Regions from separate parts of the Rhodoferax aquaticus genome, predicted to be linked through region 1. Evidence: riboswitches for the same ligand, from Rfam matches in the RefSeq annotation. Region 1 holds a riboswitch; the other holds the start of a gene.
What was found. Region 1 has a riboswitch for S-adenosylhomocysteine ahead of EXZ61_RS21195 (homocysteine S-methyltransferase family protein). Riboswitches for the same ligand answer to the same signal wherever they lie in the genome.
Positions count from the first base shown of each region.

Region 2: linked by a shared signal. The riboswitch ahead of ahcY (adenosylhomocysteinase) and the one ahead of EXZ61_RS21195 (homocysteine S-methyltransferase family protein) in region 1 are both predicted to bind S-adenosylhomocysteine.

Region 1 is NZ_CP036282.1:4,600,520-4,604,612, reverse strand. Features, by position in the region: gene recQ (DNA helicase RecQ) at 1-1,155, opposite strand, end outside; S-adenosyl-L-homocysteine riboswitch at 1,353-1,433, shown strand; gene EXZ61_RS21195 (homocysteine S-methyltransferase family protein) at 1,457-2,533, shown strand; gene EXZ61_RS21190 (hypothetical protein) at 2,590-3,195, shown strand; gene EXZ61_RS21185 (Gfo/Idh/MocA family protein) at 3,251-4,093, shown strand, end outside.
Region 2 is NZ_CP036282.1:3,965,085-3,969,177, forward strand. Features, by position in the region: gene EXZ61_RS18375 (TlyA family RNA methyltransferase) at 1-190, opposite strand, end outside; gene ahcY (adenosylhomocysteinase) at 190-1,617, opposite strand; S-adenosyl-L-homocysteine riboswitch at 1,680-1,799, opposite strand; gene EXZ61_RS18385 (LacI family DNA-binding transcriptional regulator) at 1,890-2,906, opposite strand; gene EXZ61_RS18390 (alpha-glucosidase family protein) at 2,993-4,093, opposite strand, start outside.

The DNA of each region.
Region 1 (4,093 bases):
CAAGCGCACGCGGCGGCAGTCTGACGCTTCGGCTAGGCCCAAGAGCGCATCGAGCTTGCCACGCATGACTTGCTTGAATTCCTCGCTGGCCGGGCTCTCGTCAATCATGCGGCGCTGGTTCACCATGTCTTGCAAGCCGTAGGCCATCCACGCTTGGGCGCTCAGTCCATCACGCCCGGCGCGGCCTGTCTCTTGGTAGTAGCCTTCGATATTTTTGGGCATGTCCAAATGCGCCACAAAACGCACATCGGGCTTGTCGATACCCATGCCAAACGCGATGGTGGCCACCATCACGATGCCCTCTTCGCGCAAGAAGCGGTCTTGGTGCGTTTGTCGGATCTTGGTGTCCAGCCCTGCGTGGTAGGGCAAAGCGTTCAGGCCTGCATCCACCAGCGTTTGGGCAATGTCTTCGACCTTGCGGCGGGACTGGCAATACACAATGCCCGCATCACCCTCATGCTCCCGGGCAATAAAGCGCAAGAGCTGCTGGGTGCTGTCTTTCTTCTCGACGATGGTGTAGCGGATGTTGGGCCGGTCAAAGCTGCTGACAAAGGCGCGGGCGTCTTGCAGCTGCAAGCGCTCCAAAATGTCGGCCCGCGTCAGGTCATCCGCCGTGGCCGTGAGCGCCATGCGCGGCACGCCAGGGTAGCGCTCATGCAAGACCGTGAGCGCGCGGTACTCAGGGCGAAAGTCGTGTCCCCATTGGCTTACGCAATGGGCTTCGTCAATGGCAAACAGGCTGAGCGTGCCGCGCTCGAACATGGAGTCGAGCTGGGCCAAAAAGCGTGGAGTCGTGACCCGTTCCGGTGCGGCGTATAGCAGCGTGATCTCGCCGCGCAGCATGCGCTGCTCCACTTGGTATGCCTCATCACTGCTCAGTGTGGAGTTCAAAAAGGCAGCGCTCACGCCCGCTTCATGCAGTGCACCCACTTGGTCGTGCATCAGCGCAATCAGCGGCGAAATCACCACCGTGACCCCATGCCCGGCTTGCTGGCGGGCAATAGCCGGGATTTGGTAGCACAAGGATTTGCCACCGCCCGTGGGCATGAGTACCAGCGCGTCTCCGCCTGCGCCCACATGCTCAACAATGGCTTCTTGGGGCCCCCGAAACTGCGCGTAGCCAAAAACGTCGTGAAGAACCTGAGCGTAGGACAAAGTGATTGCTATATAAACAGTAGCTGCTTGCGCAGTATCTACGGGCGCAGAAGGCCAAAACTGCCTAAAGTCATACCGCAAACCAGCCCAAGCTCGTGGTTTGCAAGCGGGTGGTTAAGTGGCCTATTGTCTTCGACCTTGGCGTGACAGCGTTTGTTTGGCAAGACGTAAAGCAATTGCCTGCACTAAAATTCACGCTCCCAAGGGGCGCTGCAGCGGCTGAAGTGTGTTGCCACACTCCCCGCCAGGCTTGGGTTGGACAACCGCGCTCACTTGTTTGACATTCACCAGGTGAGCCCGCATGAAAAACATCACATACACCCGCGCCCAGCAATTGCCCGGCATCTTGGCACAACGCATTGCCATCTTGGACGGTGCCATGGGCACCATGATCCAGCGTTTCAAATTGGGTGAAGCCCAGTACCGTGGCGAAGGCTACACCGGGCCCGGTGGCCAAGGTGACCGGTTCAAAGACTTTCACCGGGACATCAAGGGCAATAACGAATTGCTGAGCCTGACCCGGCCAGACGTGATCAGTGACATCCACGAGCGTTACTTGGCGGCCGGTGCTGACCTGATTGAAACCAACACCTTTGGTGCCACCACCGTGGCGCAAGCGGACTACGACATGGGCGAGTTGGCCTATGAAATGAACGTGGTGTCGGCCAAGTTGGCGCGCGCAGCGTGCGACAAATACTCCACGCCCGACAAGCCCCGTTTTGTGGCCGGTGCCTTAGGCCCCACGCCCAAAACCGCCAGCATCAGCCCCGACGTGAACGACCCCGGCGCACGCAACGTCACGTTTGAAGAGCTGCGCGCGGCCTACTACGAGCAAACCAAAGGCTTGGTCGAAGGTGGCGCCGATGTGATCTTGGTGGAAACCATTTTTGACACCTTGAACGCCAAGGCGGCCTTGTTTGCGGTGGACGAATACTTTGAAGCCAGTGGTGAACGCCTGCCTATTTTGATCAGCGGTACGGTAACCGATGCCTCCGGCCGTATCTTGAGTGGCCAAACCGTGACCGCGTTTTGGCACAGCGTGCGCCACGCGCAACCACTGGCGATCGGGCTGAACTGCGCTTTGGGCGCTGCGCTCATGCGCCCCTACATTCAGGAGCTGCACAAAGTGGCACCGGACACGTTCATTAGTTGTTATCCCAACGCCGGTTTGCCTAACCCCATGAGCGACACCGGCTTCGATGAAACCCCCGATGTCACCAGCCGTTTGGTGCGTGAGTTTGCTGCCGAAGGCCTGGTCAATATCCTGGGCGGTTGCTGCGGCACCACGCCCGACCACATCGGCGCCATCGCCCAAGCCGTTGCCCCCGTTGCCACGCGTTCGCTGAATCGAAACTATTTCTACAAAGACGCGGCCTGAGGCTAATTCCGCTGATTTTCCCATGTAACAATGCATCCCTTTTTTCAGGGGGATAGATGAAAACTAAATTGTTAGCCCTTGCATTGGGGCTGGGCGGTGCACTGGCGCATGCGGATACTACCAATTGGCGCTTCTATGGTATGGCTGGCACGGGCTTTGGCGGTGAGTCCATCCTCAAGGGCGGCTACACAGATGGCTCAACTTGGAATGTGAAGACCGGTCTTGGTTTGCTGTACAAGGTTGGCATGGATTACCGTGTAGCACCAAAGTTCACAGTGCAAGGAACTTTAGGTCGTCAACGCACAGCCACCAATGCGTCGGACGCCGAACTCGCTCTGACTACTAACTCAGCGGAATTGATGGGCTTTTACGACATGGCGCCTAGCTGGCGTCTGGGGGCCGGTGTGCGTGTACTCACATTGGCTGAGGTGACTGGCACAGGTCTGGCTACGGGCCTTCCGGTTGTTGGTCGCTATGAGAGTGAGCCAGGCGCAGTGCTTGAGTTGCAGTACGTCTTGGACTCTACGCCCCCTAAAAAAGGCAATGATCCTGGCCAATTTGGTATCAGCTTGCGCTACGTGAGTGAAACCCTCAAGCCTGTCGCGGGCGGTGCCAGTAAAAATGGGGACCATTCCGAGCTCGGACTGTTCCTGTACTACTAAGCCATCAGAACCTATCCACGGTGTAACTGCAACCCCACTACCAAGGCAATTTTTCATGCAAAAAGTTCAGTGGGGCGTGCTCAGCACGGCCAAGATCGGGGTTCAAAAGGTCATCCCGGGCTTGCAAGGTAGCCAATGGTGCGAGGTGCGCGCCATTGCCTCGCGCAACGCCGCGTCTGCACAAGCGGCGGCTGACAAACTCGGAATCGCCCATGCGTATGGGTCCTACGAGGCCTTGTTAGAAGACCCCGCCATTGAGGTGGTCTACAACCCCTTGCCCAACGATTTGCATGTGCCGTGGACCTTGGCTGCTGCCCGGGCTGGCAAGCATGTGCTGTGCGAAAAGCCGTTTGCATTGACTGCGAACGAGGCCGCGCAACTGCGTGAAGTGGCGGACAAGGTGCACATCATGGAAGCCTTTATGGTGCGTTTCCATCCCCAGTGGCTGCGTGCACGTGAGCTGGTGCGCAGCGGCGCATTGGGTGAGGTGCGCGCCATTCAGTTGTTTTTCTCCTACTTCAACCGCGATGCGGCCAATATCCGCAACCGTCCCGATGCGGGCGGTGGGGCTTTGTATGACATCGGGTGCTATGCCTTGGTGGCGGGGCGGTTTTTGTTTGAAGCGGAACCGTTGCGCGTCATCACACTGCAAGACCATGACCCGCAGTTTGGTACAGACCGGACCACCAGTGCCTTGATGGACTTTGGCCAGGGCAGGCATTTGACGTTCACGGTGTCTACCCAAACATGCCCCTACCAACGGGTGCAAGTCATAGGCACCCAGCAAAGACTGGAGATTGAGATTCCGTTCAACGCCCCGCAGGCGGAAGAAACCCGTCTGTGGGTGCACGACGGAAAAAGCCTGCGCGATGGTGCCCAGCAGGTGGAAAACCTGCCC
Region 2 (4,093 bases), 640 kb from region 1:
GTGCTTCGGAGTCGTCCAAAAGTTGGATAGGGGCATCATTTGGAATCTCATCACCGTTTTTGACAACGGTCTTCCATTCCTCCCCAGTGATCGTAGTTCTACGCCACTGCACGCCATCGGCAATCAAACGCTGGGCTTGGGAGCGAGTGCTCGCCAAGCCGCGTACTACCAGAAGTTGATCAGCGCGCATTAGTAACGGTAGGTGTCAGGCTTGTAAGGGCCTTGCTTAGGCACGCCGATGTAGCTAGCTTGCTCGTCAGTCAACTCCGTCAACATCGCGCCAACCTTCTTCAAATGCAAGCGCGCCACTTTTTCATCCAAGTGCTTAGGCAAGACGTAGACCTTACCTTGCTCATAGAAATCGCTGTGTGTGAACAACTCGATTTGGGCAATGGTTTGGTTGCAAAAGCTGTTGCTCATCACAAAGCTGGGGTGACCGGTTCCGCAACCCAGATTCACCAAACGGCCTTTTGCCAACAGGATGATGCGTTTGCCGTCCGGGAAAATGACATGGTCCACCTGGGGTTTGATCTCTTCCCACTCGTATTTTTCGATGGACGCGATGTCAATCTCGTTGTCAAAGTGGCCAATGTTGCACACGATGGCTTGGTCTTTCATGGCCTTCATGTGGTCATGGGTGATCACGCGCTTGTTGCCAGTGGTGGTCACGAAAATGTCGGCTTTGTCAGCCGCGTATTCCATGGTCACGACCTTGTAGCCTTCCATGGCGGCTTGCAGCGCGTTGATAGGGTCGATTTCGGTGACCCACACTTGCGCGCTCAGAGCACGCAAAGCTTGTGCCGAGCCCTTGCCGACGTCACCGTAACCGGCCACGCACGCTACCTTGCCTGCAATCATCACGTCTGTGGCACGCTTGATACCGTCCACCAAAGACTCACGGCAACCGTACAAGTTGTCGAACTTGCTCTTGGTCACAGAGTCGTTCACGTTGATAGCACGGAACATCAGACTGCCGGCAGCAGACATTTCCTTCAAACGGTGCACGCCCGTAGTGGTTTCTTCGGTCACACCGATGATGTGCGCGCTCTTGCGGCTGTACCAGGTGGGGTCTACCGCGAGCTTGGCCTTGATGGCAGCAAACAAGCAGGTCTCTTCTTCGCTGCCAGGGTTGTTCAACACGGACTGGTCTTTCTCAGCGCGTTTGCCCAAGTGCATGAGCAAGGTTGCGTCACCACCGTCATCCAAGATCATGTTGGGACCTTCGCCTTCGGAGCCAGCGGGTCCAAAGTCGAAAATGCGGTGGGTGTAATCCCAGTAGTCCGTCAGGTTTTCACCTTTGTAGGCAAACACGGGAGTGCCGGCTTCCACCAGCGCTGCCGCTGCGTGGTCTTGGGTGGAGAAAATATTGCACGATGCCCAACGGATTTGGGCACCCAAGGCTTGCAGTGTTTCCATCAACACGCCCGTTTGGATGGTCATGTGCAAGGAGCCGGTAATGCGAGCGCCTTTAAGTGGCTGGGCCTTGGCGAACTCTTCGCGAATGGCCATCAGGCCGGGCATTTCAGTTTCAGCGATACGCAACTCTTTGCGGCCCCAGGCGGCAAGAGAAAGGTCAGCAATGACGTAATCGACGTTAGGTGTAAGAACAGCACTCATGTTGGCTCCATGCATAAGTTAAGTGCCACGGATAGGGGTGCAAAGACTCACACCACAAAGACCGTGGGTGAGCGCCGTTGGGGAAGCGCCAAGCAATGGCTGCTTAGCGATTTCCGAGCCTCACCAGCTGTGTTTTTCAGTGCCTAGAAAAACCAATGCGGGCTGCAACGCTCCTCGGAAAGTCGCAATTCTATCTGCATCTGAATTTCTGCACCAGCCCGCTTGCCGATCTAAGCAAAATAGAAGTGGGGCTTTCCCGTACGTTCTAGCACCTAATTACGACAAAGAGAGGAACTTGTTCCGATGATGAGGGCGGGCTGGCGCAAGACTTGGTAGGGTCCAGCTTCCGGGTGCTTGAGAACCCTCACCAGCATATCCCCCATCGTTTGCCCAGACTGGTAGGGCGTGGCTTGGGATACCGTGGTGACGTGCATACCTGGGAGCAGGGTGTCGCTTGGAATGTCACCGTGCACCACCACTGACACATCTGCCCCCACGCGGATGCCAGCATCCATCAAACCGCGTATCACGCCTACGCCACCCAAGTTGTTATCCACAACGATAGCGGTGGGGGGCGCCTCTAAGGCCAATAGCCGTGCGACAGCGCCCAGGCCGCCTCGGCGATCGTTAACACCTGACACTTGATATGACAAGGGGCAATCCAAGCCAGCCGCACGTAAGGCCGCCAGAAAACCCACATGCCGCTGGCTAGCAAAATTCAGCTCCAAAGGGGCGTGTACATATGCAAAGCGTCGATGTCCCAAGCCCAACAGATGGTTGACTGCGAGGTGACTGCCGCGCTCGTTATCAAAGTCAAACCATGAATAATCCGCATGTGTAGACGTTCGGCCATAGGCGACAAAAGGGTAGCCCTTTTCTAGCAGTTGCTCGACGCGCTCATCTTGTACAAACGTGTTGGGGACAATCACGGCGTCTACTCGTCCGCCTCTAAACAAACGCTCGACCATGCTCCACTCGCCTTCATGCTGAGCGACGGCCAGCAATAGATCCAAATGGTCTTGCTCCAAGCGGTCAGACAAGCCACTGGCCATTTCCAAGAACTGGGGATTGCCAAGGTTGTCTACCGCTGCGGAATAGACGATACCAATGGCATCCGCCCGCCCTCGCACCAAACGCCGGGCTCCGGCATCAGGACGGTACCCAAGCGCATTGGCCATGTCTTGCACACGCTGGCGGGTTTGGGCGTTGACGTCTTGGTAGCCGTTCAAGGCACGACTGACCGTAGAGGTCGATAAACCAAGCGCTTTGGCCAACTCTCGAATATTCACACACGGGTCCTCTCATTCGTAGGCAAGTGTAGTAGGACCATCGACTAGCCTAAGCGCTGGCGTTTTGCAAAACCAGAGTGGCCCAATTAAACCGCTGCGACAAAGGCACCACCCCATGGCTTGCAAACCAAAGTGCGCCCTTGCAATCCCGCACCATCCAAGCCACTGCTGGGTAGAAGTGCGGCTTCACCCCATGCTGCGGGCAAGGCAAACGTAGCTTCCGCATCGCTAAAGTTGAACACGCACAGGATCTGCTGCGCACCCTCGCTGCGAACAAATGCCAGCACCTGCGGGTGTGAGGGCAAGAGTTGGAGGCGGCCATTGATCAGCGGTGACTGTTGCTTGCGCCAAGCCAAGAGTTGCCGGTAGAAGTTCAACAAGGAGTCGGGTTGCTGCGCTTGCACGTCAGCGGCCAACGATTGATGCGCGTGGGCCACTGGTAACCAAGGCTTGCTGGTCACCACATCCACCGCAGAGAAACCAAGGTCATCGGCAGAAGCCTGCCATGGCATGGGCGTGCGGCATCCGTCACGACCTTTGAATTCGGGCCACATCGTGATGCCGTAGGGGTCTTGCAGATCTTCAAATGCGATCACAGCCTCGGGCAATCCCAGTTCGTCCCCTTGGTAGATGCAGGGCGAGCCACGCAGACTCATTTGCATCGCCGCAGCCAGTCGCAGCAGTTGAGGGTTGGGTGTGTCTCCGCCCCAGCGTGTTGCAAATCGGGTGACATCGTGGTTAGACAATGCCCAGCATGGCCATCCTCCGCCGGCCAGTTGCTCAAACCGTTCTAACACTGAATGGATGTACGGCGCGCTGTGGGCAGAGCCCAACAAGTCGAAACAATACGCCATGTGCAGCTTGTCACCCCCTTGGGTGTATTCCGCGACGCGTGCCAAGCCGTCGTCATCCCCAATCTCACCGACCATCGTGGTGTTCGGGTATTCGTCCAAAAGCGTGCGCAGGCGCTGCAGAAAAACCAAGTTTTCGGGCTGGCTTTTATCGTGCTTGTGCCATTGCCAACCGTAAGGATTGACGGCATTGACTGCGGGGTCTTCACCCGTAGGCCGGCCACGGGGGGGGTTATCGCGCAACTTCGCATCGTGGAAGTAGAAGTTGGCGGTGTCAAGGCGGTAGCCATCTACCCCTAAATCCAACCAAAACTTCACCGTCCCCAACAGTGCATC